3 regions of the Paenibacillus sp. GCM10012306 genome follow, and region 3 is predicted to be linked to each of the others. Evidence: riboswitches for the same ligand, from Rfam matches in the RefSeq annotation. Region 3 holds a riboswitch; each other region holds the start of a gene.

Region 1 (9,979 bases), on a different contig from region 3:
CCACCGACATTTCGAACCAAAATCAGCATTCTGGCCCTGGCCGCCCTAACGCTGCTGGGCGGGAGCTTGTGGGGCTACCCGGGTGCAAGCCCTGCCTTGGCAGACATGTCTGCCCAAAAAGCGGCCAAGTCCCTGGCAGCCTCGCCCGGCAATGGCACCGCACAGCAGACATTCCCGGAGAACGCACCCGCACCCGTTCCTGTGTCAGAGCCGCTGAGCCAAAGAGTCGCCGAGTACCATATCGACGTGAAGCTTGATCCGGCGACAGGCACATTAAAAGGCGCGGAGACAGTAACCTGGAACCATCCCGGCCGCAAGCCGGTGAGCGATCTGTATTTTCATCTCTACCCCAATGCCTTTGAATCCCGCAATACGACTTTTATGAAAGAATCCGGTGGTGAGCTGCGAGGCGACAAGATGCCCGATAACGGATTCGGCAGCATGACCCTAACGGATCTACGAACCACAGAGGGTACATCTCTCATCCAAAGAGTGCAGTATGTTCAGCCCGATGACGGTAATATTAATGATCGCACATTGATGAAAGTACATCTGCCTGAACCTGTGAACGGAGGGGAAAGTGTGACCCTCCGACTGCAATTTGAGGTCAAGCTGCCCAAAGTATTCGCCCGGATGGGGATCTCAGGGGACTTCGTTATGGCCGGGCAATGGTTTCCCAAGATTAGTGCCTATGAGCCCGCCGGAACCCGCGGAGTGGGCCAGGAAGGCTGGAATCTGCACCAATACCACGGGACATCGGAATTCTACAGTGATTTTGGCATATACAATGTGACGATAACTGTGCCTCCCGAATATACCGTCGCTGCCACCGGATTCCCGGTGAAGACCGCTAAATTGAAGCAGAATCAGAAAATTTACCAATTCTACGCTGACGACGTTCATGATTTTGCCTGGGCTGCCTCCCCTGATTTTGTGGTTGCCGAAGAGGCCTTCTCCACACCAGAGGTTCCCGGCGTGCGAATCAAGCTATATCTGGATCCACTGCATAAAGATCTTAAGGAGCGTTATTTCCAAGCTGCTAAGGCTGCTCTAAGCGCCTTCAGTAAATGGTACGGGCCATATCCTTATTCCACTCTTTCAATAGTAGTTCCGCCCAAGGGCGCCAACGGGGCTGGGGGAATGGAATATCCGACACTGATTACGGCCTTCGGCGCTTCCGAGGCCTCTCCAGACACCTCATTGGAACGAACAGTCGTTCACGAGATAGGTCATCAATATTTCTATGGCATGATGGCCAGCAACGAGTTTGAGGAAGCCTGGCTGGACGAGAGCTTCACCTCCTATGCTGAAGACCGCCTTATGGAGCAAGAGTATGGTGTAATGGCCAATCTGCCCATTCAGGCCAGCCTGGTAACCTCTCCGGAGGCCCTCACACTGGAAACCTGGAGATACAGCGGAGCAGACTCTTACACACAAAATGTGTACATCCGCGGCAAATTGGTACTGAAAGACATCGAACGGCAGGTCGGTACTAAAACTATGGATACCATCCTGTCCACCTATGCGAATAAGTACCGGTTCCGTCATCCCTCTACCCGTGACTTTCAAAAGGTTGTAGAGAACGTGACCAAGAAATCATGGCAAAGCTATTTCGATCTTTACATCTACGACGGTGGAGCCCCTGACTTCTCGATAGACGACATCCAGATGCACACCAAAGAAAATACTGGCACCGGCCAAGGCTACGAATCCATCGTAAAGGTAAGCAACAGGGGCAGTCACTACGCTAATGTCCCCATTAGATTTACCTTCTCTGATGGCCACACCGTGGAGCGAGTCTGGAATGGGAGCAAAAAGAATACATCGTTCCAGTTATTCTCCAGCTCCCCGCTACTGTCGGCAGAGATCGATCCCCAGCACACCCTGCTGCTGGAGAACAAACATATCAACAATTTCAGGCTGGCGGAGATCAAGCCGGATACCCTCTCCCGCTGGACGCTAACATTGTCGAAACTGCTTGAAACTGTGCTTGGAACTCTGGTCTGGTGAGGTGAATGGGCTTGAAAACATCAATTATTCGCGGCTGGCAAAGTATGAAGGAGCAAACTTATATTCTGATCCTGCTATTCATCTACCGGCTACTCTGGGGCTATTTTATATATGGTTTCGTACGGGAGGCCGTAGTATCAGTCCTCCTGCGCTACCCCGACCACAACGCGGGAGGCAGCGGAATGGGCCGACTGCTATTCTACATCGAGGGCCAGCATAGCCTTACCTCCGACCCTGCTATACAGCGCTGGTTGTGGCTGTTATTGGGGTTGACCGTGCTGCGACTGCTCATTTCCCCGTTGATCCGGGCGGGTCTACTGCATGAGTTGCATCAGGAGCGCTCAGGAGAACGCGGCCTGTTCTTTTTTCCCGGCATGAAAAAGCATGGTCTGTCTGTGCTGATCTTCAGCCTGGTAGAGTGGTTACTCTCCCTCCTGCCTGTCTACTGGTTCGCACCCAAGATATATACACTGCTGCTCTCGTCTTTAATGGATTATAAGGTGCTACTGAACGGCATTCCCTATGTTCTGGCTTGGTTCGCCTACGTATACGTTATCCGCTTGCTGCTCTTGTACATGCAATTCGGCTATACGGCCGGGACCGGTATGTTCTCCTCCCTGCTGATCGCCCTGCGGTGCTTCCTCACCGCAATTGGGGTATCGCTCGTGCTGGGAGCAGGCAGTCTGCTGCTCTTGGTGATCTACGTCTTAGGGATTATTTACTTCCCAGGCCTACCTGCACTCCTAATCCGCCAACTCCTTCCACTCCCGTCTACACTGTTCAAATTGTGGGGCATTGCGGCCCAATATGACCTATGGAGAAGTAAAGCATTTCCATAATAATTCCGCCCCTTAGGGCATATTTAGAAGAGTCACTGTTCCTGGTTAAACAGGAGCGGCGACTCTTTTTGGTCATCCTCAGCAGCGCGATTTGCAAAATGGTTACGGGTTTGATACAATGGCTTCTGTACTACTAGTAACAACTTTGTAATCTTTTGCAGGCATTTCTTAATAACTTCGTTTATATCATGTCGATACGTCACTTTGGGTGCATAAAACGCCGAATTCCTTGCACCGGGAAGTGGGGGAACCATATTTTGGGTGAATTGATCTCGTAAGAGAGGGATCATAGGGGACCTTCTACCGAACCCTTAAGCTAACCTCGCAGGCCTTGGAAGGAGTACATCTTTTGAACAGACAGAATTTTAAGAAAATCATTGTTACAGCCACACTGGGCCTGGCCCTCGCCATCGGAATCGGAACCAACAGTGCTTCAGCAGATTCCAAAATGGACACGGTCATCACAAAAACCCTCGGAACCTCCTATAAAACTGGAGGGACAAGCACAGCCGGATTTGATTGTTCTGGATTCACTACATATGTATACAAAAGCATCGGCATTTCGTTGCCGCGCACATCCCAATCGCAATATAACGCAGGTACCTCCGTCTCTCGCAGTCAAATGCGGCCCGGAGACCTCGTATTCTTCAACACACTTGGCAACGGTGTATCTCATGTAGGCATCTTCGTCGGCAATGGTAAATTTGCTCAATCATCGTCTTCACACGGTGTCATTATTAGCTCACTGAGTCAGAAATACTGGGCTGATCGCTACATCGGTGCCAAACGAGTCATGAGCACAACTGCTTATAAATCGGTTGCCTACGACTAAACTAACCTCTGTACTACGAACATTCCATTTAACTTCATATCTATGCTATGCCCGGAGTCTTGATGGTTATCATCATCGATTTCCGGGTTTTTCCTATTTTATAGTATACGTATACACCTTTAGAGAGCAGATGAATCATCTTTACGCCAAAAAACTCAATAAATTATGGAAATTTTGTTTTGTTCTCTATTTTTAGCGTTACTAGGGAGAATCCGCTCTTAAAATCACATTTTTTGCGCACAAATATGCTATAAATGATTGCCAAGCGACGCTGTGTTTGTTACAATTAGCGCAGTGAGTTTTTAGTAACATTTTTGTAATTATTGAGTCACCTTTTTATAAGGTTTTGTCATGTATTCATATAGCAGTCTAATTCTAATCAACAGTATATGCCGAGTTCCCTAACTATTAGGGAAACGGGGGAACCACTTTGGGTGAATTGACCTCCTGTTCAGAGAGGGGTCATAGGGGACCTTCAACCGAACCCTTAAGCTAACCTCGTAGGCATTGGAAGGGGTTTACACTTTTGAAGAAGAAATTGGCAGCGGCAGTACTAGGCTTTTCTATGATGCTTACAGCTGTTGGAGCAGGAAGCGCTTTCGCCGATTCCAAGATGGATAAGGTGATTGACAAGGCTATTGGTACCAAGTACGTATCTGGTGGCACATCTACAAGCGGATTTGATTGCTCCGGTTTTACAATGTATGTCTTCAACAAGATCGGCATTGACCTGCCACACCAATCCGGTTCCCAATATCAGATGGGCTCCACGGTGTCCCGTGACGAACTGAGAGCAGGCGACCTGGTATTCTTCAATACTAGTGGTAAAGGCATTTCCCACGTTGGCGTTTATGTCGGCGAAGGCAAATTTGCCCATGCTTCATCCTCTCGCGGTGTAACAATCAGCTCACTGAGTGAGAGCTATTATGTTAGTCGTTATGTGGGTGCCAAACGCATTATGAGCACAGATGCTTATCAGGCGCTTGCCACGGACTCTCAAGATTTTGACGATGTACAATAATTTATAAGTCATACGTAAGTCCTTTTCCCGATTTCACTGAAATCTGGAGAAGGGCTTTTTTGTCATCTCTGTTACTCTTCATTACCCCTTCTGAAATTCATCAAACAACAAATTCCTGACTTCCTGCGCCTGATCTTATGACTTTTGTATATAATTAAATTATAGAGCATTGCCCTATGGAAAGGAGGTCTCACGACCCTATGATTCATTCACCTGTTACATTCCATGTGGTACCGATGGAGACCAGTCATGCCGAAGACATCTGCCACTGGAGCTATGAGCCTCCTTACAATATATATGGCTGGATGCCTTGGAAGCAGATGGAGGAGCTTGGTATTGAGTTTGGCGATCCACAGCTGCGAAGCCAGCAATATGTGTCTGTACTTAACGATGAGGGCGATCTCTGTGGCTTCGCACAGCTGTTCCCAATGGAAGGTGTGGTACGCCTGGGGGTCGGTATGCGTCCAGAGCTCTGTGGTCACGGAATGGGCCAATACTTTGTCCGGGCCATTGTCCAGGCTGCAGTTCGGCGCTATCCTGAGCGGGAGGTTGATCTGGAGGTGCTGACCTGGAATCAGCGAGCCATTCGTACTTATCAAAAAAGCGGCTTTACCATTACAGACACTTATGAACGAATGACACCTACTGGAAGTAAACCATTTTATTGTATGGTCTATGAGAAATGATGCTCTGTTACAGGAACTTTAGGCAAGTATCGCTTAGTCGTTCATTTTTTTGCCACAAATGCTATGATAACGCTTCACCTTCCGCTATAATGTAGGAAGCAGCTTACATAGAAGGGACGATTGGGGATGCAAAAATGGATCATGAGCGGATTGTTTTTTGCCGCCTGTGCCTTTGCGGTAGTTCTAATGTTCACACTTCCAGGTAAAGAAGAGGTCGCGGAACAGAACAAACCTACTATGCCTGAAATTCAGCTTGATGCCGCCAAGGCAGAAGCGACTGTGAAAGCCAATTGTATCACCTGCCATGGCGATCAGCTTCAAGGCGGGGTAGGACCCAGCTTGAAGAATGAAGGTGGCCAGCATGACGCTGCCGGGATTTACAGTATAGTGACCAAAGGACGGGGCCAAATGCCTTCCTTCAAGGAAAAGCTGGCGCCGGAGGAGATTGCGAACGTGGCCACATGGCTGGCTGAGAAGAAGTAAAACTCCCTTGAGAGACTACACAAATACGCCCGTGCCGGGATTTACATCCTGCTGCACGGGCTTTTTTCGCATTTATGAGCCTTCTTATACAATGTTATCTCAAAAGACTACACGACAGGCTAGCGCGCCTTCTCAAAGGCCTCGTTAAACTCCTGTGCACCACGAATGTCCAGTGGCGTAATTCCGCCCTCATCATGTGTCGTCAGGCGAAGCGTGACCGCTTTATAATCAATTGTAATATGTGGATGGTGGTCAAAAGCCTCAGCAATGGCAGCCACCGCATCGACAAAGGCTATGCCCTTCATATAATCGCTGAACATATATTTGCGCGTAATCGTGTTTTTCACCAGCTTCCAGCCTTCCAGCTTGCCGATCTGCTCGATCAATTCTTCCTCTGTAAGCAGCACATTGTTACCTCCCTTACTTAATTAGTAGCAAAGTTCCGATCGCCTTGTCTCTTTGCTTGTTTAAATAAAACATCCCTTAGCTTCTGAGGTCCAAGGGATGTGCCAGGATAAAGACAATTTTCGGTTTAATTGTATTCTTCAATCCCGGTAAATAGTACTTCGCTCCGTCAATTTTACCACGGGCGGCAGACTGCGGCAAATTCCGCTCTGCTAGATTCCTATTAAACGAGGACAACAGAAGCCAAGTCCTCTTCGCCGAGCAAAACGTTGATCCGGTGTGTATCCTTGTCGTAGATCACAACCCCGCTTCCCACCTCAATGACCGGTTCATTGCCAAGTGCATAGAACAGATCCTCAGCAAGCGCTTCCCATACCTCAAGCTTCGACTCCTGTGGCAGCTCCTGCCATTCCTCCGGGTCCATTTCAAAAAATAAAAATCCGTCGGTAATACGCCCGACTGCTTCGGTCAAATCGTTCAGGATTTCTGCATAATCTCTGCCATGTTTAACGCCCATGTGTATCACTCCGTTTTCTTCACTGATGAATAATAACTTACCTTCTCCATTATAGCCGAAAAAATGACTTCACAAAAAAGGGAATGATGTCGATAAATAAGAATATAAGTTATTCCGTTTGGGTTAAGATGCCCCGCCGCGCTTCAAGGATGATTAACGCGGCTACGTCGGATCACTTCTTAAATCTCATGGACGAGGTGCATAATGGAAATCTCAACAATAATCGGTCTAGTCTTTGGTCTGGTCTCTGTTCTTTTCGGGATGGTGCTGAAGGGCGCTCCCATCCAGAGTTTGGCCACTCCCGCTGCTTACTTAATTATTTTATTGGGTACCGCCGCTTCAATCTTTATGGCTTTTCCATTTTCAGAAATCAAAAAGGTACCAAGCTTGTTTAAAATGATCTTTGTTAAAAAGAAACTGGTCAGCAAAGCGGAACTAATTACTACATTTATGGACTGGGCATCCATCACACGCCGTGAAGGCCTGCTGGCTCTGGAGTCCAAGGTTGATGAAATAGAGGATGGTTTCCTCCGGAACGGCATGCGGATGATTATCGATGGTAACGATCAGGAATTCGTTCGCGATGTACTTATGGAGGATATCCGTGCTACTGAAGATCGTCATAAAGCCGGTGCACTGATCTTCTCCCAGGCTGGTATGTACGCGCCTACGCTGGGGGTACTCGGAGCCGTAATCGGACTTATCGCTGCACTTGCGGACATGACTGAGATGGAAAAGCTCGCCCACGCTATCGGCGGAGCATTTATCGCTACCGTATTGGGTATTTTCACAGGATACGTGCTGTGGCACCCGATTGCCAACAAGCTCAAGCGGCTCTCCAAGCAAGAGATGGATGTCCGCCTAATGATGGTAGAAGGTCTACTGTCCATTCAATCCGGGGTCTCCACGATTGCGATAAATCAAAAACTGGCAGTCTTCCTGACGCCTACGGAACGCGCCAAGCTGCTGGATAAGGAGGAAGGTTCGAGTGAGCAAAAAGACTAGACACGAGGAACATGAGGAGCATGCCGACGAATCTTGGCTGCTGCCGTATTCTGACCTCATGACCCTGCTTGTCGCCTTGTTCCTCGTTATGTATGCCATGAGCGCTACCGATGCCAGAAAGTTCGAAGAAATGGCCCAAGCCTTTAGTTCCGTTCTGAACGGCGGAACCGGCGTGCTGACAGAACGGGCAGCAACACCTTCCGAGAGTAATCTGGACCAGGGAAAGAGCGAGAAGATGAACAATGTCGTCTCCAAGAACACGGGAGAAGCAGAAATGGCCAAGCTGCGCCAGAAGGAACAGGAAGACCTCGAGAAGCTCAAGAAGCAGTTCGATCAATATATCAAGAACAATGGACTGACCGATCTGCTCAGCACCAAGCTGAACCAGTCCCAGCTGATGATTACCATCAGTGACAATGCCCTGTTCGCTTCCGGACAGGCCGTAGTCAAGGATGAATCGAGGCAGCTGGCCAAGTCCATCTCAACGATGCTGCAGCAATTCCCCGACTACGATGTAGTTGTTCAGGGACACACGGACAATATCCCGATTTCCAACACCAGCTATTCCTCCAACTGGGATCTCAGTGTGGATCGGGCCTTGCACTTTATGAAGATTCTGTTGCTTAACCCTAATCTCGATCCGAAGAAATTCAGTCCGATCGGTTACGGAGAATACCATCCTATCGCGGATAACTCTACTGCTGCAGGACGTGCGAAGAACCGCCGGGTTGAAGTCTCCATCATCCGAAAGTATCAAGAGTTCAAGAAATTCACAGGGATTCCACCATCCGATAATTAATTATCCGTCGTGGACAAGCATAGAGCGGCTCCTAAAGGTCTAACCTTAGGAGCCGCTCTATTTATTACCCTTTTATACGGAGCTGATGAGCCTACAGCAGTTCATAATTCAACATGGCCCCTAGCTCTGCTCTTTCATTAGGCGACAGATCACGCCATTGTCCGACCGGCAAGCTGCCTAGGTTGATGTTCATGATCCGGATGCGCTGAAGACGTCTGACCTCATAACCGAAGGCGCTGCACATACGGCGAATCTGCCTGTTCTTGCCTTCAGTTAGAATAATCCGGAAGACCCGCTCTGTGATGCGTGTAACGGTGCAAGGCAACGTCTTCTCGCCCAGAATCTTGACCCCACTGGACATCCCTGTAATAAAGGATGGGGTGATCGGCCGATCAACAGTTACTATATATTCCTTCTCATGACGCCCCTCTGATCGCAAGATCTTGTTGACGATATCTCCGTCATTGGTCAATAGAATCAGACCTTCTGAATCCTTGTCGAGTCGCCCGATCGGAAAGATTCGCTCTGAATGACCTACAAAATTAACAATGTTGCCTTTAATATGTTCCTCTGTAGTAGAGGTGATACCTACAGGCTTGTTCAATGCGATGTAAACGATAGTATTGCCTGTCTCCAGTAAATTCCCGTCAATCCTTACTTCATCGCCCTGCTCGGCCTGACTGCCAAGCATTGCTTGTTCTCCATTGATCGTTACTCTGCCGCTTTCAACCAGCTTGTCGGCTTCACGGCGTGAGCAGTAGCCTGTCTCACTGATGAATTTATTGATTCTCACCTTACTATTCACTCCGTTCTTCATTCATGCTCTTACGGGGGACAACAGCCTCCGCGGCAGGCATCGTAATCGTAACCATCGCGCCTCTGCCTACCTCACTTGTTATCTCCATACTGCCCTTATGTGCCTGTATAATACGCTGGCTAACCATAAGCCCCAGTCCTGTACCGGTTTCTTTATTAGTGAAAAATGGCTCGCCCAGCTTGGGCAGCATCTCTTCCGGAATTCCTTCACCCTCGTCGGCAATCACAATGACCACACAATGATCGGTGGTATACTGTTCCAATGTGATTGTACCGCCGTTCGGCATAGCCTCGATAGCATTTTTAACAATATTGATAAAGACCTGCTTCAACTGATTCTCTTCACAATGGACCGTTGCAGGCTCATCGGAGAATTTGGCTGCGAATTCAATATCGAACAAATGGGCCTGGCTGTCCAGCAGAGAAATAACATCACTGAGGATAAAACGGATATCCTTCTGCTGGAAGTGAACGGCTTGCGGCTTGGCCAGAATTAGAAACTCACTGACAATAAGATTGATCCGCTCCAGCTCGGACAGCATCAGCTCAATATGCAGCGGAATTAG
Region 2 (9,979 bases), on a different contig from region 3:
GTCCGCCGGGTGCCTGGCGATATCCGGGAACTATGCTGCTACAGCAGCTGAAGGGGCTTATGGTAAGGACGTTCAGACGGTAGGTGTCGTTGCTGCTGCCGATGGACAACCGAAGGCTTCATTGAACGGGCCGGGCAGTACCGTGCCAGCGGGCAAAGAGGGCAAGCATTCTCGTCAGACCCGCAGCCGGGTAGCCATTATTATTGATGATTTCGGCAACGGAATGAAGGGCACGGATGAGATCTTTTCCCTGCCGATTAAGCTCACCGTAGCGGTGATGCCGTTCCTGCCGACCTCCCAGAAGGACGCGAAGCGTGCCCATGAACGGGGAGATGATGTACTGGTTCATCTGCCGATGGAGCCAAAAAGTGGGAGACCGGAGTGGCTCGGTCCAGGTGCAGTGCTGGCAAAGATGAGCGACGCAGAAGTGCGTCAGAAGGTCGAAGCGGCACTGGATAATGTTCCTTATGCGATCGGCATCAACAATCATATGGGTTCGAAAGTGACGGGAGATCCCCGAATCATGGGCATTGTGCTGGCTGTCTGCAAGGAGCGTGGACTATTCTTCGTGGACAGCAAGACTAATTACCGTTCTGTGGTGGGAGAGGTGGCACAAGAGCTCGGCTTGCCCCGTGTTGAGAACCACATTTTCCTGGACGATGTTCATAATGTCAACCATGTGCGTAAGCAGATGCGTCTTGTACAGGAACGGGCCCTTAATCTGCGTTACTGTGTAACTATCGGGCACGTCGGTGTACAAGGCAAAAATACCGCAGCGGGGATTCGCAGCGGCATTGAAGACATGAAGAACACGGTCGACTTCATTGGAATTTCCGATCTTGTAAAAGAAGAATGGAAGTGGACTCCTCGGCCTACACTTCCATAAGATAAGCGGCAATGCCATTCGCTACAGCTTCGGCAATCTCCTGCTGGCCCGCAGGACTACACAATTTCGCCCGGTCCGTTGGACTGCTGATAAAGCCCGCCTCGACAATTACCGTTGTGGCGGTTATTTTATTAAGCAGATAAAAGGGCTTGCCGGGTCTTGGATCAGTCTGCGTGCCATACAGATGGTTCAGCTGGCTCTGGATCGCTTTGGCGAGGATGAAGCTGCGTCCTTCCTGACGATACAGCACTAACGGTCCATGCTTGGAAGGGGAAGAAGCCCAGTTGATATGAATGCTGACGACAACGTTGGCCGGGAGTGTCTCGGCCAGCTCTTTACGCTGGGCTAGATCGCGCAGATGACGGGAGGAACTGCGCAGCCAGCGGTTCTCATCACTGGGCGCATAGTCACCGTTGCGATTCAGAATCGCATCGAAGCCATCGCTGCGGAGCAGCAGGAACAGCTTGCGGGAGATATCCAGTGTGATATCCTTTTCCAGAATTTTGCCGTAGGATGTACCGCCGTCCACGCCCCCGTGCCCGGCATCGATCAGGATCATCCGCTGGCCATGGCCCAGCATGTGGTGCCGTTCATCATCATCCTGTTGCTCCTGCGTGGAATACACCGGTTCAGCTCCGATATAACCTGGGGTCAGTAGTAGCATTCCAGCTGCCCAGCAAAGACTGATCCGGCGTAGGAACCTGGAGGAGCCCGACCCGATGGTCAACTTCATCTAAATACGCCTCCTTACCTGAAATGGGAAAAAAATCTGGGAGTGGTTACACTGTTAGATTGTGCCGCTACAGGCAAACCTATACGACCCTCTTCCATGGGTTTAGATTTCACGGCGGCGGAGCACACTATAGCTATAATGGAGTGTCCATCAAATCAAGGACAAACAGTGCAGGAGGTGGTGAATATGGCTTCAGGCGGCGATGAGCTGGTGAAGTATATCACCGAGAAAATAGTTGTATTTATCGAGGACCCGCGCAGCAGCATCCGTTCCCACAAAGAAATGGTGAAAGAGCCTTGGTCTGAGAAGTGGTTCGGTATGATCCCTATGGGTTGGTCTGTTTGGCGGGGGAGCTGGCCACGAAAGGAAAAGAGTACCGTATCATCCCTAAACAGGCATGATGCTTAGGCCAATTCAGCGTAGCTTTGGACTCAGCCTATATCACAGCAAAGAACCTTCCCTATGCCAAGATGGCTGTTGGAAGGTTCTTTGACATATCCTAATGTTCGCTTTCTCATCGTGATTCTAATTGAATGATGCTGTACGATTTCCGGGTAATTTCTGAAGCGTTCCGTTCTGGAGCAATACGGACAACGGTAAGTAACGTTTGCCTCCTGCACCTGTAGCTGCGTATAGAGCCGTCTTGGCGTCCGCAGTTTTCTCTGCTGGCAGCCAGCTCTGATAGCCTGTAATCGTAAAAGGTGATCCGAACAGGTCATTCCGTCCAGGTGCCTGAAAGACAAGGCTTACACCAGGAGAGATTTCAGCAGTAAAACTATCGGCATCCGTAACGACCAGCTTGGGCGATGTCAGCCATAGCAGATCCGCATAAGGATCGTCTGTTCCTCCGGTCCGGTAAGCGGTGCGGGGGATGGTAGCCTTTTTACTGGTTACATCCTCTAAGCTGACTGTTCTATTCTTGAATGCGTTATCCACCTGACTCAGGGTCCAAGGCAGCACCTGTGGTGCAGCGGCGTCGATAAAGACAAGCTTACCGTCGATTTTCAGCTTCCATACTGGCAGAAGGGGGGCATACAACGCTGTAAGTTCCAGTGTACCTGAATAAGTAGAAGAAATAAGTCCTTGCTGCACCAATAACCGGTGCAGTTCGCTTAAGCTGTACGGGAGACCATAGGTTCCGGCTCCGTATTCACTCAGTACATAACCTCCATCCTCAGAGGCGGAGATAATCATATAACCGATTCGCTGCTTACCATTCATCACATTGACCAGCCAGCCGTGCGTTCCCGGTCCCAGTGGGTAATATTGGGGTTTTGCACTGGCCCATTCCTTGAAGGGCGCTTGCTCCGAGAGCTTTATAATGTTCGATTGGGCGAAGTCTTCCAGAGTGACAGGGGCGGAAGCCTCCTGAAACCGGAAGATGGGCGGTACTTCCTGCGAGACGGATTGCACAACGCTTACGCGGCTGCCGGTCGCAGCGAGCTGTGACGGGAAACCAAAGCTTGCTGCTGCCAGTCCCAGGCATAACAGCAGCAGAAGGGAAGCGGGGAGCCTGCGGTGGCGTTCCCGCTGAACGAATATTTTCATAGCACCGATCACCTTTCTTCTCCATAAGCATACTGATATTGTAAAGGACAAGCTGTAAAAAGAGTGTTACAAGCTGTCGCGAGCAGCTGCGGGAATTCCGTTGTTTTTTTGCCTGCTTTTAGCGAGCCGGGTCGCATTCTATGCCTTCCGCAGATGAAACAGTCCATAGGTCACCGCAGAAACTGCAATTTGCGGTTCATACTGCCACACGGTCTCCTGCCTGCGCCGGGCATATTGCTCCTCGATCTCTTTACGCTTCTCTTCATCCGGTTCCTTGAGCAACTCTTCGTAATAGACGTCGATGATGTCTAGCTCCAGCCGCAGCCGTTCACGGGCCGCTTCCGCCCAGCTGTAATCCAGCCCTGCAAGCCGGTTGGTAAGATTGGCTTCCAGTTGTTCCGCGCCTGCCGTCACCGACATTTCAAGCGGCTGAACATGGACATTTTCCGGCAGGCGCGGGGTCAGCTTGAGTGGTGCAAGCTTATTCGCAAATTCATAGGTAATGACACCCGACACCAAAGAGATAGCCATAAAATGCAGCTCCTCACGCTTCAAGTCGCAGGACATCTCCACTTTGTAGCAGACTCCGAGCCATGGCTCATAGGCCGCTGAGAACAGCGTTGTTCGCTGGCGATTGCCAGGGTCTTCGAACAGGTAGAGGCATTTGCCTTCCTCACGGGCAGCGTCCCAGATCTGGCGCAGCCGTTTGCTGCCATAAATAACATCCTCGCGCCTGATCAGGCCAGGGCCAATCCTGGGCAAGGCGGGCATAACGCCGAAATAGCGGGACAAAATGCTGTCCTGCGGATTGCCCGGAGGAGGGGGAGATCCTACAGAGCCTGCGGTAATGGTACCTCCAGGTTCTGTGGCTGCTTCTATTTCGGCAGGCTTAACGCTTCCACTGCTGATGCCTGTCCTCATCACTCCGGAGGTTCCTAATCCCGAACTCCGGGGTGCCGCAGGGGCTTCGGCTTGAGTGTCATATTGTTCAGGATTGAACACGAACGTGAATGACAGTGTCTCAGGTTCCACTCCTGTGCGTTCTACGAAGCCCCAATAATAGGGACGATCTGTGAGCATCTGGTCTGCACGCGGAGAGAGCTTGACCGTCACATGCAGGGGAGAGGTCTCAATAATGGAGCAATCCGTGGCCTCAAGATAATCCATAACCTGCTTGCGCACTTGCTGTGGGGAGAGGGTCATGACGTTGTCTCACTTTCCTTCTTGATGCTGGTGTTCAATTGAGTAAGCGACTCACCGATTTGGTTAAGACCACTGCGCAGCTGCTGCTCGTCTTGCGATTCCAGCATGAGCTTGTACAGACTCTTTTCCAGCGATTCCTTCTTCTCGAACTTTTCCAGAATGACATCGAGTCCGCCGATAACCATCTCGAACATATTAATCTTCTCATGCAGTAGATGCAGAATATGCTCTTCAATGGTGCCTTGGGTCGACAGGTTATAGATCACTACATCATTTTGTTGTCCCAGTCTGTGGACACGTCCGATCCGCTGCTCTACCCGCATGGGATTCCAGGGCAGATCGAAGTTGATCATATGGTGGCAAAATTGTAGGTTGATGCCCTCGCCACCGGCTTCTGTAGCGATCATGACCTGGGCGCGGCCACGGAACAGATCCATCATCCAGTCTTTTTTGCCACGGTTCATGCCCCCGGAATAGGTGACGCATTGCAGCCCGCCTTCGCGAAAATATTGCAGAAGATACTCCTGGGTGGCCCGGTATTCGGTGAACACAATGACCTTTTCGTTCATTTCGCGGATTAGAGACATCGTCTTCTCCGCCTTAGTATTGGCTTTTACCGTACGAAGCGTCTGGAGCAGTTCCATCATCCGGTCACGCTTCGGTGAGTCCTCAGGCAGTTTCTTGATCAGGTTCACCAAGGTGATAAAGACGGCATCCCGGCTGCTGCATACCTCCCGCTGCAGGGTGACAAGAGAGAGCATACTGCTGAGATTGCCGCCCGCCTCCTGATACTGGTCTTTGACAAAAGCGGTAACCCCGTCATAAAGTGACTTCTCTTCTTCCGACAATGTCAGTGGAATATTACGGACCTTGCGCTTCGTAAAATTGACCGGGCCTTCTCCACGGCGATTACGGATCATCAGCTTGGACAGCTCCCCGCGGAGCTGCTCTTCGTTCTTAGGCTGACGCTTATCAACAACAAAGTTGGTGGCAAAATCGCCTTGATTCCCCAGCTGGCCCGGCTTCAGCAAAGTAATGAGATTGAACAGTTCGCCGAGGTCGTTCTGCACGGGGGTGGCGGTAAGCAGGAGGCAGTATTTTTTACGTAGCTGCTGTACGAACTGGTAATTGGTTGACTTCTTATTCTTGAGCTTGTGGGCCTCGTCAATAATCAGCATGTCGTACTCGTTGTTCATCAGCACTTCTTTATGCGGATCACGTTTGGCGGTATCCAGGGAAGCGACAACTATGTCGTTACCCCAGGAATAGGATTTCTTCTGGGCAATGGCAGAAATGCCGAATTTGGCGTTCAACTCCCGAACCCATTGCAGCACTAAGGAGGCCGGAACGAGGATCAATACCTTGGATACAAGTCCACGTACGAGATACTCTTTGAGGATCAGCCCAGCCTCGATCGTCTTGCCAAGTCCAACCTCATCGGCGAGAATGGCCCGGCCCGACATTTGGAATAGCACCTTATGTGCAGTGTCGATTTGGTGGGGAAGTGGGGAGAGTCCGGACAGATGCTTCATACATTGCAATTCGTCGAAGCTACTGACCAGAGTCGCTTTTTCGCCCTGCACGGCCAGCTGTGACAATCGCCAGTCGCCCCAGGGACCGCCTTTATCGAGCTTTGACTCCAAATCCTGCATCCAGTTGCGGTTAAAAGAAAGAGGAACAGGCAGCACTGGCGCAGGCTGACCCGCTCCGGCGGGCAGAGAATTACGGAATAATTGCGTCATACGGCATTCTCCTCTCGCAGTGATTCATATTGAATGTGTAAGAGTAGTATGCGCGGAAAAGAGAGGATTCATAACCCGGGTGTACTATTCTGAAAATATTAATACCCAAAAATAACCTTTATTGTGTATAATTAAAAATCCTGGAGGGATAGATGGACTCAAAGAGTAGTTTTCAAATAATTGTTAGTTGGAGGTCTTTAATGAGCCACATAAGAGGAATTATTTTGGAGGGTTACTCACACGCAGGAAAAACATCTGTTCTAAAAGCTCTAAAGTTACTTCAAGCACAAGAAGAATCAGCAGAGCGCAGTATCATTGTCTTGAGCGAACAGTATTCCCAAGTATTAAACAATGTTCATGGAGAATTTAAACGCTTAAGCCGTGATGAACATCTTCATATATTGAAAGAACGGGTTAGTATGCTACGACAATTAAATGAGTGGTCAACATATTTGGGTCCAGATGCATCTCGGGCGTCTAGAGGTATATTTTTTATATTGGAAAGATTCCATCTGAATCACAGAGTGGCCTTCCCCTCCGACTCCTTATATGAAATTGAATCACTTGAAAATGAACTGCTCCACCTTGGTGCTACATGTGTATTATTAACGGTTTCTTCTGGCAACGTAGAACAAAGAATGCAAAGTCGAACACCTCATGAATGGACAAGCAAATCAAGAGAACAAATCAGAAAGTCGGCCGATGAATTTATACAAACACAATCAGAACTACGTAAACAATCTAGTTTATCAATCCTGCCAACGATAGAGATAAATACTGACAATAAGGATTGGATTGCATATGCAAACAAAGTAATGGATTTATTGAACTAACTAATAATCTATATCCGTCGACTGCGGATACACAAAAAAAGGTTGGGTCAGAATAATCTTCTGCCCAACCTTTTTCTATCTAAATGAAGACAAGCTGTTGTCTAACTATAGGGGGAAATTCTCTAATAAACGAAAAAAGCCCCAATCCAAGCTATCGAAAAGAAGATGGATGAGATAGATTATGAACAAATGAAATTCTATTAATTAATGAGTCAGAGATATTCCATCGCCCAATTCCGACATCTATACTGCGTTATCTGCAGTGATTACAAGAATGTTACCTTTTGTTACAATTGTATTACGATCTACCCCCGAGGGATTAATAGAGAAGAAATGATCGAAAATCAGCTGAAAAACAACTGAAAAAAGCCAGTATAATCTATGAATATGTAGAAAGAATGTAGAAGCAAATAAAGTTATGAATCTAGCAAATAGCATTGACAGGAGGTGTGCATCTATACTACTATACAAATAGTTACAAAATATTAATTAATGTTGCCGAATTTCAATCGTTGAAAACGGGGGAACCACATCTGGGTGAATTATTCCTGAACGCAAGGGAATATAGGGAAACCTTTAACCGAACCCTCAGCTAACTCCGTAGGCATTTGAAGGGAGAATAACGTTCTGAAGAAGTTTATTGTTTCTGTAATTGGAGCCGCTATTCTATTCACTGCAGCACCAGCCGCATTTGCCAGTAACGTTAATGCTAAGATCGACAATGAAGTAAACCAACTCATTGGTACTCCTTATGTATGGGGAGGCACAACAGTTGCGGGTTTTGATTGCACCGGATTTATTTTATACATATTCAATAAGTTCAATGCTGGAGATCTTCCACGCACCTCGCAGTCCCAAGCCAAAGCTGGTACAGCTGTCGCTAAAGAAGATCTTCGTGTCGGAGATTTGGTATTTTTCAATACTCTTGGTAACGGGATCTCTCATGCAGGCATTTATATCGGTGATGGCGAGTTCGCCCATTCTTCCAGCAGCAAGGGCGTTCGAATCAGCAAATTGTCGGAATCGTATTATGCTGAACGTTATGTTACCGCACGTCGTGTCGTGAGTGAGACAAGCTATCAGGCCATGACTGCCCAGAAATAATCCATTAAATACATAGAAGGTGTCCCGAATTAGTTAGTTTTCTGGCTAATCGGGACACCTTTTATTTTAGAGTATAGAAGATTAGCGTAAAATATAGCCGCCGTCCGGGAACAGGGTGCTGCCGGTGGTGTATCCGTTCGTCAGCAGATAGACGACAGTATGTGCGGCTTCTGCGGCTGTGCCGATACGGCCGAGCAGATTGATTTTGGCATAGGCGTTGTAGGATTCATCCCGAACAGCCTGTTCGGCACCTTCCCAGTTAAATTCTGTGTGGATCGTTCCTGGGGAAATAACATTGACACGAATTGGGGCGAGCTCTACCGCTAGTGCCTTGCCCAGACTCTCGATGGCTCCATTGCAGGCAGCGTAAGATGCTCCATCTGTGAGTGGTCTTTGCCCAAAGGCGCCGGACATTAGGACCACCGATCCACTAGGGTTCATGTGAGGGGCACCGTATTTTACAGCATTGTATTGTGGCCAGAATTTGGCGTCGAAGCAGCTGCGGGCAACTTCCGCGCTTGCCGTGATCGGCCCTCTGACATAGCTGGCACCAGGCGTGAACAGATGATCGAATGGACCCACTTGCTCGAAAAAGGATTTGAGCTGTTCCTCATCTTTATTGTCCAGCGTATATATTTCCACGGAGTCAGCGCCCAGTCGTTCCTTTGCTAGTTCCAGTTTGTCCAAGGACCGACCTGCCAGAACGACGGAAGCGCCTTGTTCCACCGCTTGTTTGGCTGTAGCGAATCCAATTCCGGAACTTCCTCCTATAATAACGACCCGCTGATTTTGTAGAGTAAGAGTTGACATGATAGGTTGTTCTCCTTTATTCGTATGATGGTTTCCATTCTATTATTGGGTAAAATAACAGCGCTGCCCAGTACGCACTTTATTCGTACCCGGTACGAAAATTCGTACTAATGGATGTTTTGCCATTCTCCAGGCAAGAGACGTGCAATTAAGGAGTGTCCCAGGTATGATGGAGAGAACAGGAGAGGTGATAATGATGAAACGAAATTCGCAGGAGCCTAGACTGACAGGTGTGCTGGCAACCTTGGATGTCATCGGGGGTAAATGGAAGCCGCTGATCCTGTTCATGCTGCTGGTGGACGGAACGAAGCGGTTCGGGGAGCTGCGGCGGAGAATTCCAGACGTGTCCCAGGGCACGCTCACAAAGCAGCTACGGGAGCTGGAGGAGGACGGGCTCATTGACCGGATCTTTTATCAAGAGATGCCTCCACGCGTAGAATACAGCCTGTCTGAGCATGGCAGGACGATTGCTGTGGTGCTGGACAGCATGTGCGGCTGGGGCAGAAGCCATCTGAGCTTCGTGAATGAACGGGAAGATGCCGGAAAGACTGTCAAGGAGAGCTGAGAAGACGGCAGTTTGGGGAAAATAACCTGTAGAGCGCACCTAGCTTGATAGGGTGTAAATACATCTCGTTAACAAGTTGAAAGCTGCTGAACAGCTTACTATAGCCGTATAAAAAGAGCAGAACCGAGATTCTCGGCTCTGCTCTTTTGTATGTCAAGACTGTTCGCCAGACTGGCGAGACCTAGTGTTCCAGACGGTAGCCGCCGTGGAAGACCGGTCCTACGTACTGGTTGAACGCGAAGCCGTTGCGGATGGCCGCAGAGACGAAGTCTTTCGCCTTGGCCACCGCATCGTCCACGGTTAGGCCGTTCGCGAGTCCACCGGTAATCGCAGCTGCAAAGGTGCAGCCTGCGCCGTGGTTGTGTGCCGGTTCGATTTTATCCGCTTCAAAGACGGTGTAGTCTGTACCGTTGAAGAAGACGTCGATCGCTTTGGAGCCATCCAGCGCCTTGCCGCCTTTGACTACAACGTTGCGGGCACCCAGTTCGTGGATCAAACGTGCAGCTTCTTTCATATCTTCAATGGTGGTGAGCTTGCCGAGACCGGACAATACAC
Region 3 (9,979 bases):
CGTTCCTTTGGCGTTCCTTATCTGAGTCCGCTGGCTCCGTTTAATCTGGATGCTCAGAAAGACTCGCTGTTCCGGTTGCCTTGGCCAGCTATGCGCAAACGGCCGAAGATGTACAATCGCAAGAACCTGGTGCGGCAATCACGCAAATAAATAGCTATCGTTGAGGTGCATCCATGAAGCGTATTACAGGGGGGATTTTAGCGGCAGTAATGATCCTTGTGCTGTTGACAGGGTGCTGGAGCCGCCGGGAATTGAATGAACTAGGCATTGTGTCGGGCATCGCAATCGATAAATCTAATGATCAGTACCAATTGACCGTACAGGTGGTTATACCGGATCAGGTGAATGGCCGTACAGGTAAGCAAAATACTCCGGTGGCGGTTTATAAGACGGTGGCACCGACCCTCTTTGAGGCCTTCCGCAAGCTGACAGAAACGAGCCCCCGAAAGATCTATACTGCCCACATCAGGACACTGGTTCTAAGTGAGGAGGTGGCTCGGGACGGCATTGCCAAAGTGATAGATATTCTGGTGCGTAATCCGGAGACAAGACCGGATTATTATGTATTAATCGCTAGGGATGCCTCTGCGGAAAATATTCTGAAAGTCCTGACACCGCTGGAGAAAATCCCCGCGGAGGCGTTATTCTACTCACTGGATACTTCAAACAAGGTTTGGGCACCGGTAGCTGCGGTGACTGTTGACACGTTGATTGACCAACTCATGACTACGGGAATGAGTCCTGTGCTGCCAGGGATTTCCCTTTTGGAGAATGACAGTAGGGATACTAAATCTGAGGATATGAGACTTATCGATCATCCGGTAAAACTGGGGTATTCAGGCATGGCAGTCTTCCGCAATGACAAGCTGATTGGATGGATGACCAAAGATGAAGGTAAAGGCTATAACTATATTAGGAACACGGTTAGCAGCACAGCAGGGCATTTGAAATGTCCGGATGGCAAGTATATCAGTCTTGAAATTATCCGTTCACACACGGAAATGAAAAGCCGCCTGGAGGCGGGTAAACCTGTCATTGAGATCAGCGCCAAAGTGGAAAGCAACATCGGGGAATTGGAGTGCAGTCTGAACATCAATGATCCAATGGTGCTAGAACAGCTGCAAGTTGCTGGAGAACAGGATCTTGAGGATTTGATGAGGCAATCGGTTGAAGCAGTCCAGCGCCGTTATAAAGTCGATGTTTTCGGTTTTGGACAGGTGATTTATAATGCCTACCCCAAGCTGTGGAAGAAGTTAGAGTCACAGTGGGATGATGAATTCCCCCATCTAAAAGTGGTGTACAAGGTGGATGCTCATATTCGTAACACTGGCATGATTGCTAATTCGATTGAGCGCCGGATGAAGGAGAAATAGACATGACTCTTACGACCATTGTCGTCGGTTTTTGTTCCCTTGCCATCGCTGCTTTCGAGCTCCCTCCCTTGATTAAGAAAGGCTGGGCGCGTGAAACATTAATTTTCATAGTCATGCTGGTTGCCGGGGCAATCGTCAGTATTGTGGCTTTAAAAGGAATCCAGACACCTAGTCCGATGCGGGTTCCTGAGCTGATCTACAAACCTTTGTATCGATGGATGGAGTACATTCTACAGGTAAAGGATGATTGAGGCATGGAAAATGGGAGAATCAGCTCCAGACAACTTGCTGTGCTGGTCATCTACTTTATTATTGGCGATATGTTGTTGATTCTGCCCTCACTCACGATATCCGCGGCTAAACAAGATGGATGGATCTCCGGAGGAATAGGCCTCTTGATCGGATGGCCGATTGCCTGGTTTCTGTACCGGTTCAGCCGCCTGTTTCCCAAGCTGACGATTATTCAATACAACCGGCGCCTCTTGGGGAGATGGATTGGGGGGTTGATTTCTTTATTTTACCTGTACTACTATTTGGTCACTACCGCGATGCTGCTTCGGGAAGCCGGTGATTTTCTCACTACGCAGATTTTTACGGAGACGCCCATCAATGCGATTCACTTCATGATGATCATTACGTTGGTGTGGGGGACCAAGAGTGGACTGGAAGCTATTGCCCGGTCGGGAGAGACTTTTTTCCCACTGTATATCTTTTTGTTTCTGGCCCTGTTCTTTCTGCTGCTTCCCCAGGCCGAATTATCCAGACTCCAACCTATAATGGGTGAGGGACTTCGGGCCATTACACATGGTTCATTATACAGCAGTACCTTCACGTTCTGTGAACTGAATGCTGTGCTGATGTTTCTTCCCTATGTAGTTACCAGCAAGACTACGGAAAGAGATTATTTGATCGGGGTTTTCCTTGGAGGGATGGCTATCTGCTCTATTATTCTGCTGGCCCTGCTGGTGATTGGACCGAATCTGGCCTCCAGCTATCTCTATACTACCTATGCTGCCGCACAAAAAATCAACGTGGGGAATTTTCTACAGCGAGTGGAGGCCATACTGGCTATCAATTGGATTTTATCGACATTTTTCAAGACTATTCTGGACTTCTATGCTTTCCTGCTCGGGACCGCTCAGCTCTTCAAGTTGCGTGATTATCGTCCGTTGTCGATTCCTGGCGGCATGCTCGTCTTTGGTTTGGCGTTTGCGATCACGACCAATACCGTATATTTCGATTATATTGTCGACTATTATATCTTCTGGGATTTCACCTGTGCGCTAGTCCTTCCGCTGATGCTTTATATGGTGTACAAATTCAGAAGTAAGGAGATGTTCCAACAGTAAGCTGGGCTGTATTTCTATTCACGGTTTACAGAATGGAATAATAGGCGCTGGGCGTTCCAGTTCTGAACCTGTTGTCGTTCCCGGATACATGTGTAATCGTAATCCGAATCATACGCCGCACGACTTCCTTTTGTAAAAAGAGAAATTATTTCATAGTACCGTCTATCCACGGAATTCCGGCAACCAAGGGAAAGAAAGTGGACTAAAAGCATGTTTATTAGCCGTTATGAGGCATTTATCTTCCTCAAGCCCCTCTTTTCGTATTTGAGCGGAAGACGTGTCAAAATCTTGGAGTTCCGCGCTTTTGGGAAAAACAACCCCGAAATATATAAAAAATTCGATAATCGTGACAAAAACGTGAAAATAGGAGAAATAGAGAGATTGAACATTAAGAAAACGCTACCCAATATGAAAAGGGTTTTCTTTATGCATTATTTTGGCATCCTTGGCGTTTTACAAGAATTCCTGCATGAGAGTATGATTACATCTGTTTCAACCACAACCGAATAGTTGATCCGCTTAATTTCCGTCAAGGAAAGCGGGGGAACCAACAATCGGCAGCCGATGTGAGAGTCGGAAGCCGGTTATGGGGTGAATCCTGTATGGATGCAGCTAGTCATGCATCTGTATGGGTAGGGCGACTCTCACCGCCCGAATCCGTCAGCTAACCTCGTAAGCGTATGGAGAGAGGATGAGTGCAATGTGACCGTTAGCGAGCCACAGAGGAGATCCTTTGTGGTTTTTTGCTGTGCTTTTATAAGCAAAACGCTTGTAAGGCAGCGTCTGGTGACGTGACACAGCCACACACGGCTGTGCCCGAAAATGACGATAGGTCACGTTCCTTTCGGAGATTTTCGTTGCCTCCTTGTTGTTGTGCAAGAGCAGGAGGGGATAAGAGATATGGCGGATCAGATGGAATATGTGCTGGTATGCGCACCTACAAAGGCTGGCGAGCATTTTATCAAGATATTGAAATTCAGAGGCATTCAGGTAGCTGGACTAACGAACAATCAAGAGGAAAAGACCCGTTTAGAGGAATTGGGAGTTGAGAACACTGTTTTAGTAGATACTCGCCATCAGAAAACGTGGTTTCGTCCATCCTTTCCTGTAGGCAAGGTGTATTTGTTCGAGAGCAGTTTCCCGCTGTGTTGTCGTTACATCCAAATGTGCCGGGCCTGGACAACACAGCCCATCTTTGTAATTACCACTTCCTTGAACCCCAGATTGGTCTATACAAGACTGGGCGCAAGTTATGTCATCTATTCCCACAGCGGGGATGCCGTTTTTTTAGTGGACCAAACTTCCTGTGATCAGGGATAACAAAAGGGGCTGGAAACGATGCTGGATCTGTATATGATCGCCGCACTGGCCGTTACGTACGGCTTGTTCTATGGATTTGTACAATGGTGTTCAGGTGTAGTCGAGGATGCAGGGGGGAATGAGCGGTGATTGTGATTATTGCTGTGACCTTGCTGCTGTTCATCTATCTGGTCTATGCGCTGATTAACCCGGAGAAATTTTAGCTATATCTAACGCGAGAAATAAGAACAGAAATAGAAGCCTTGCTAAGGAGGGACATTCATGGGCATTCTGCAAATGGTCGTTGTGATCGTAATCCTGCTGCTTCTGGTGAAGCCAGTGGGCACCTATGTATATCATGTATTTTCAGGTGAGCCTAACCGTACGGATAAATGGTTTGGTCGTACAGAGAATGGCATCTATCGCCTCATTGGGCTGAAGAAGCGCGAAGGAATGTCCTGGAAGAAATATGCGCTCAGCTTTATTTTAACAAATATCGTGCTGGTAGCCTTCAGTTATATCATTTTGCGGGTGCAGCAGGGACTGCCGCTTAACCCGAATGGAATCGCAGATATGGAGCAGACGCTTACGTTCAATACGGTCATCAGCTTTATGACGAACACGAATCTGCAGCATTACAGCGGAGAGACCGGCCTGTCGTATTTCTCGCAAATGGCTGTGATTACGATGATGATGTTCACCTCTGCTGCCAGCGGCTTCTCTGTGGCGATCGCTTTTGTCAGAGGGATCACGGGGCGGGAGTTGGTGGGGAACTTTTTTGAAGACTTTGTAAAAGCACATGTGCGGATCTTTCTGCCTCTCGCATTGCTGGTATCGCTGATTCTGGTCGGCCTGCATGTGCCGCAGACGCTGAAGCCGACGCTTGAGGTCACTACACTTGAGGGCCAGGTGCAGCATATTGCGATAGGGCCTGTGGCTTCGCTGGAATCGATCAAACATCTTGGGACGAACGGTGGTGGCTTCTTCGGGGCCAACTCCTCTCATCCTTTCGAGAATCCAAGTCCGCTTACGAACGTGCTGGAAATTCTCTCGATGTGGATGCTGCCTGCGGCTCTGCCATATACGTATGGCTTGTTTGCCAAAAACAAACGTCAGGGCTGGGTGATTTTTACCGCGATGATGACGCTCTTCGTGCTGCTGCTGGGACTGAACTATTATGCTGAGACCCGTGGGAATCCGGCGATTAACGCCTTCGGTATCGATTCCTCGCAGGGCAGTATGGAAGGCAAGGAGGTTCGTTTTGGTATACCGCAATCCTCCCTGTTCACTACGGTGACAACCGCGGCGACCACAGGCAGTGTTAACAATATGCATGACACGCTGACACCGCTCGGCGGAATTACACCGCTGGCGCTCATGATGCTGAATAATGTGTTTGGCGGCAAGGGTGTCGGGCTGATTAATATGCTGATGTATGCGATTATGGGTGTTTTCCTGAGTGGACTTATGGTCGGCAGAACTCCGGAATTCCTCGGAAGGAAGATCGAAGCCAGGGAGATGAAGCTAATCGCTATCGCGATCCTGATTCACCCGCTCATAATCCTGGTACCGACCGCGGGGGCCTTCCTGACCGAGCTGGGCAAAGGCTCAATTACCAATCCGGGCTTTCATGGCCTGACCCAGGTGTTATATGAATATGTCTCTTCGGCCGCGAATAATGGATCTGGATTTGAGGGACTGGTGGACAATACCTCCTTCTGGAATATAACGACCGGGATCGTTATGCTGCTGGGCCGATACGTCTCTGTGATCGCTATGCTGGCGGTTGCCGGGTCCCTGCTGCGCAAGAACACTGTACCAGAGACGACCGGAACCTTCCGGACAGATAATGGCTTGTTCACCGGCATCCTGATTGGTACGGTTCTGATCATCGGTGCGTTGACCTTTTTACCAGTCATTGTGCTTGGCCCGATTGCTGAGTACTTGACCTTGCGGTAAGCAGTGGCTGTCCATAGCTAGCTTTGCTAGGCAAAGCTTTGAAAGAGAGGGAGAACAAGATGAGTACTGCCAAAAGAAAAAAGCTGCTGACCGGACCGATACTCCTCAGCGCTGTAAAAGATAGTTTTGTGAAATTGAACCCGGTGACGCTGATGAAGAATCCAGTCATGTTCGTCGTCGAGATCGGTACCATCATCGTTCTGTTTATGGTGCTGGTACCCGGATACTTTCATGCTGAGCAGTCGATGGGCTTCAACATTACGGTATTCTGCATTTTGCTGTTTACCGTTCTGTTCGCCAACTTCGCAGAAGCCCTCGCTGAAGGCCGCGGAAAGGCCCAGGCAGATTCACTGAAGAAGACCAAACAGGATATTACGGCCAATAAACTGGTGGGAACAGCGACCAAGACGGTTTCTTCCTCTGAGCTGCGCAAAGGCGATATCGTGGTCGTCAGCCAAGGGGAACTTATCCCGGGTGACGGTGAGGTCATTGAGGGACTGGCTTCAGTAGATGAATCGGCCATTACCGGTGAGTCAGCACCTGTCATCAAAGAAGCGGGCGGCGATTTTGGTTCTGTTACCGGCGGTACACGTGTCGTGAGCGATGAGATTAAGGTGCGGATTACAAGTGATCCGGGGGAATCGTTTCTGGACCGGATGATCTCCTTGGTGGAAGGGGCCAAACGTCAGAAGACGCCGAACGAAATTGCGCTGAACACACTCTTGATCAGTCTGACGATTATCTTTCTGATTGTCGTCGTTACCCTGCGGCCGATAGCGGGATACTTGAACATTGAGCTTGATATTCCGGTCATGATTGCCCTGCTGGTCTGCCTGATCCCGACAACAATCGGCGGACTGCTCTCGGCGATCGGCATAGCGGGTATGGACCGGGTCACCCAGTTCAACGTGCTCGCTATGTCCGGGAAAGCGGTGGAAGCTGCCGGAGACATCAATACGATGATCCTGGATAAGACCGGAACCATTACCTTCGGGAACCGGATGGCGAGTGAATTTGTGCCGGTGGGCCAAGAGACGGAAGTCGATCTAACGGCCTGGGCGGCGATAAGCTCTCTGAAGGACGAGACGCCTGAAGGGCGGTCCGTCATTGAACTTGCCAAGAAGCTGGAACGCAGCTATGACAGCAGTCTTGGAGACGGCGGCGAATTTGTGGAATTCAAGGCCGAGACCCGGATGAGTGGCATCGACCTTCGTGACGGACGCAGTGTGCGTAAGGGAGCCGTTGATTCCGTGAAAAAATGGGTATTGTCAAAGGGTGGACAGATTCCGGGTGACCTGGATAGCCGTTCTGATGACATTGCCCGGTTGGGAGGTACTCCGCTTGCAGTTGCCGTAGACAACCGCATCTATGGACTCATCTATCTGAAGGATACCGTCAAGCCCGGTATGAAGGAGCGGTTCGAAGAGCTGCGGCAGATGGGAATCAAGACGATTATGTGTACCGGTGATAATCCGCTGACTGCTGCTACCATTGCTCGCGAAGCGGGAGTCGATGATTTCATTGCCGAAAGCACCCCAGAGGATAAAATTGAAGTCATTCGCCGTGAACAGTCACAAGGTAAATTGGTGGCTATGACCGGTGACGGTACGAATGATGCACCCGCACTGGCTCAAGCAGATGTTGGGCTGGCGATGAATAGTGGTACTACAGCCGCCAAGGAAGCGGCCAATATGGTCGATCTGGACTCAGATCCTTCGAAGATTATTGAGGTGGTCGCAATCGGGAAGCAGTTGCTAATGACGCGCGGTGCGTTGACGACATTTAGTATCGCGAACGACATCGCCAAGTATTTTGCTATTATTCCGGCCATGTTCACCCTGGCGATTCCGGAGATGGGGGTTCTTAATGTCATGGGACTTGGCTCGCCAAGCTCGGCCATCATCTCTGCGCTGATTTTCAATGCGATCATCATTCCGCTGTTGATTCCTCTCGCTATGCGGGGCGTGTCCTACAAGCCGATGAGCTCGTCCAGACTACTCGGCCGCAACCTTTTTATCTATGGCTTTGGCGGCGTGGTTGTACCGTTCGTAGGCATTAAGCTGATTGATATGATTGTAAGTGTGTGGATCTAGCAGCTGATTATATCAGGAAGAGGATGAGGATGTTATGAAAAACGCTAATGTTTTTATCGTTGTGCGGCTTGCTCTGGTTTTCATTGTTCTGTGCGGTGTGGTCTATCCACTAGCTACGACAGCTATTGCCCAGGTGCTCATGCCTTCCCAAGCTAATGGCAGTCTACTTAAAAATGAAGCTGGTGACGTTGTTGGCTCGAAACTGATTGGTCAGAACTTTACAGATCCGCGTCTGTTCCACAGCCGGGTATCTAGCATCGAGTATAAAGCCGAGGCTTCTGGCTCTAACAACTATGGACCTTCCAATCCAGATATGCTAAAGCGTACGAAGGATTTTATCGCGCAGTGGCAGAAAGACAACCCCGATGTTGCCTTGAATAAGCTGCCCGTGGATCTAGTGACCAACTCGGGATCAGGGCTTGACCCCCATATCTCCCTGGCTGCGGCGGCTGTGCAGATTCCACGAATCAGCAAGCTGACGGGAATTCCGGCTGCAGAGCTGGAGCGGCTTGTAGCAGCGCATACCCAAGGGCGCGATTTGGGCTTGTTCGGCGAAGAGCGTGTGAATGTACTGGAACTGAATCTGGATGTGCAGAAAAGCGATGAAGCCATAGAATAAAGTCAGAGGTCAGCATCCCTGCACGGGGCGTCTGTGAACGGGCAGGGATGCATGAGCCATGCAAGGGAGAGGGTCTGCATGGGAACATACCGGCGAAAAACACCAGAGGAACTGCTGCTGTCCTTATATGAATTGCACCGCGGCCGTCTGAAGATTTACATCGGCCCGGCAAGCGGGTCGGGCAAGACGTACCAGATGCTGCGCGAGGGGCAGATGCTGAGAGCACAGGGGATTGATGTGGTGACCTGTGCGGTTTCCACCCACCAAAGCCCGGAAACGCTGGATCAGCTCCGTGATCTGGAGCGGATCCCCAGCATTCACTGGCACAAGAAGGGGATAGAGAAGAAGGATCTCGATATGGAAGCCATCTTGCAGCGCAATCCGGAGGTTGTGCTCACGGATGGCGCAGCACATCTGAACCGTGAGGGAGCCGAGCGGGTAGGTCGGCTTGAGGACATCCAGTATTTGCTGAGCCATGGCATCAGTGTCATTACCACAGTGAATGTCTACGAAGTGGAAGGAGCGGCGGAACTGGCCCGGCAATGGACGGGGATGAAGGTGGAGCATTCTGTTCCAGTAAATGTGCTTGCCTTGGCCGATGAGCTGGTCCTGGTGGATGTGACCCCAGAGAAGATTCTTCAGCGCTTGTCCGAGGGTCATGTCGGCGGAGAAGCCAACACTCATCTGTTCAATAAAGGTAACCTGGGCAAGCTGCGTGAGTTGGCGCTCCGCCTTGTAGCCGAAGATGTGAATGACTCCCTGGAGAAGCACCAGAAGGAGCAGGGACTTCAGGGCAGGGTCCGCATTGCTGAGAAAGTGCTGGTCTCCGCGCAGTATTACTGGAATGGCTCTATTCATATTCGCCGTGGACAGCAGATTGCCAAGCGACTGAACGCAGAGCTTGAAGTAGTGTCGTTCTGGAAGCAGGGACTTACGATGCCCTCTAATGCTGCTACCTTTAAGACCTCATTATGGAAGCTGGCAGAAAAAATCGGTGCCTCGATAAAGGAGATCCCCTTCCGGTCCAGGAGGGAAATCCCTCTTCTGCTGGTGCAGTACGCGACGGATCATAAGGTCACCCGAATCGTTATGGGTCACTCCAAACAGACAGCGTGGCAGGACTTTTGGAAAGGGTCGATCGCGGGCACGCTGTTGAAGCAGATTCGTAATGTGGATGTATTCTTCGTAGCAGATCGTGCGGAAGTAGAGGGAGAACGGGTGCTTCCAACCCGGCAGAGCCGCGATAGTGATCAGGAGACGAACGCTTACCATAGACTGAGCAATCAG

Evidence for each region. A riboswitch is a leader RNA that binds a small molecule or an ion and turns the genes downstream of it on or off. The one in region 3 is predicted to bind cyclic di-AMP.
Region 1: it holds a riboswitch for cyclic di-AMP, as region 3 does, so the genes downstream of both, ACFORK_RS28640 (C40 family peptidase) here and ACFORK_RS25825 (hypothetical protein) in region 3, are expected to answer to the same signal.
Region 2: it holds a riboswitch for cyclic di-AMP, as region 3 does, so the genes downstream of both, ACFORK_RS17995 (C40 family peptidase) here and ACFORK_RS25825 (hypothetical protein) in region 3, are expected to answer to the same signal.

Annotation. Positions count from the first base shown of each region.
Region 1 is NZ_JBHRYW010000024.1:10,993-20,971, reverse strand. Features, by position in the region: gene ACFORK_RS28655 (M1 family metallopeptidase) at 1-2,010, shown strand, start outside; gene ACFORK_RS28650 (hypothetical protein) at 2,022-2,849, shown strand; cyclic di-AMP (ydaO/yuaA leader) riboswitch at 3,058-3,195, shown strand; gene ACFORK_RS28645 (C40 family peptidase) at 3,199-3,681, shown strand; cyclic di-AMP (ydaO/yuaA leader) riboswitch at 4,062-4,203, shown strand; gene ACFORK_RS28640 (C40 family peptidase) at 4,208-4,702, shown strand; gene ACFORK_RS28635 (GNAT family N-acetyltransferase) at 4,903-5,388, shown strand; gene ACFORK_RS28630 (c-type cytochrome) at 5,515-5,871, shown strand; gene ACFORK_RS28625 (4a-hydroxytetrahydrobiopterin dehydratase) at 5,991-6,278, opposite strand; gene ACFORK_RS28620 (hypothetical protein) at 6,500-6,793, opposite strand; gene motA (flagellar motor stator protein MotA) at 6,998-7,798, shown strand; gene motB (flagellar motor protein MotB) at 7,782-8,597, shown strand; gene rluF (23S rRNA pseudouridine(2604) synthase RluF) at 8,689-9,390, opposite strand; gene ACFORK_RS28600 (ATP-binding protein) at 9,395-9,979, opposite strand, start outside.
Region 2 is NZ_JBHRYW010000008.1:77,205-87,183, forward strand. Features, by position in the region: gene ACFORK_RS17960 (divergent polysaccharide deacetylase family protein) at 1-886, shown strand, start outside; gene ACFORK_RS17965 (N-acetylmuramoyl-L-alanine amidase family protein) at 873-1,619, opposite strand; gene ACFORK_RS17970 (YqzE family protein) at 1,806-2,027, shown strand; gene ACFORK_RS17975 (hypothetical protein) at 2,145-3,167, opposite strand; gene ACFORK_RS17980 (YqhG family protein) at 3,306-4,370, opposite strand; gene ACFORK_RS17985 (DEAD/DEAH box helicase) at 4,367-6,112, opposite strand; gene ACFORK_RS17990 (hypothetical protein) at 6,313-6,945, shown strand; cyclic di-AMP (ydaO/yuaA leader) riboswitch at 7,432-7,568, shown strand; gene ACFORK_RS17995 (C40 family peptidase) at 7,573-8,049, shown strand; gene ACFORK_RS18000 (SDR family oxidoreductase) at 8,131-8,859, opposite strand; gene ACFORK_RS18005 (winged helix-turn-helix transcriptional regulator) at 9,053-9,424, shown strand; gene thiD (bifunctional hydroxymethylpyrimidine kinase/phosphomethylpyrimidine kinase) at 9,606-9,979, opposite strand, start outside.
Region 3 is NZ_JBHRYW010000016.1:20,147-30,125, reverse strand. Features, by position in the region: gene ACFORK_RS25850 (spore germination protein) at 1-150, shown strand, start outside; gene ACFORK_RS25845 (Ger(x)C family spore germination protein) at 174-1,373, shown strand; gene ACFORK_RS25840 (hypothetical protein) at 1,376-1,624, shown strand; gene ACFORK_RS25835 (GerAB/ArcD/ProY family transporter) at 1,628-2,722, shown strand; gene ACFORK_RS25830 (hypothetical protein) at 2,933-3,232, shown strand; cyclic di-AMP (ydaO/yuaA leader) riboswitch at 3,229-3,417, shown strand; gene ACFORK_RS25825 (hypothetical protein) at 3,623-4,042, shown strand; gene kdpF (K(+)-transporting ATPase subunit F) at 4,168-4,245, shown strand; gene kdpA (potassium-transporting ATPase subunit KdpA) at 4,304-5,980, shown strand; gene kdpB (potassium-transporting ATPase subunit KdpB) at 6,040-8,073, shown strand; gene kdpC (potassium-transporting ATPase subunit KdpC) at 8,108-8,692, shown strand; gene ACFORK_RS25800 (universal stress protein) at 8,771-9,979, shown strand, end outside.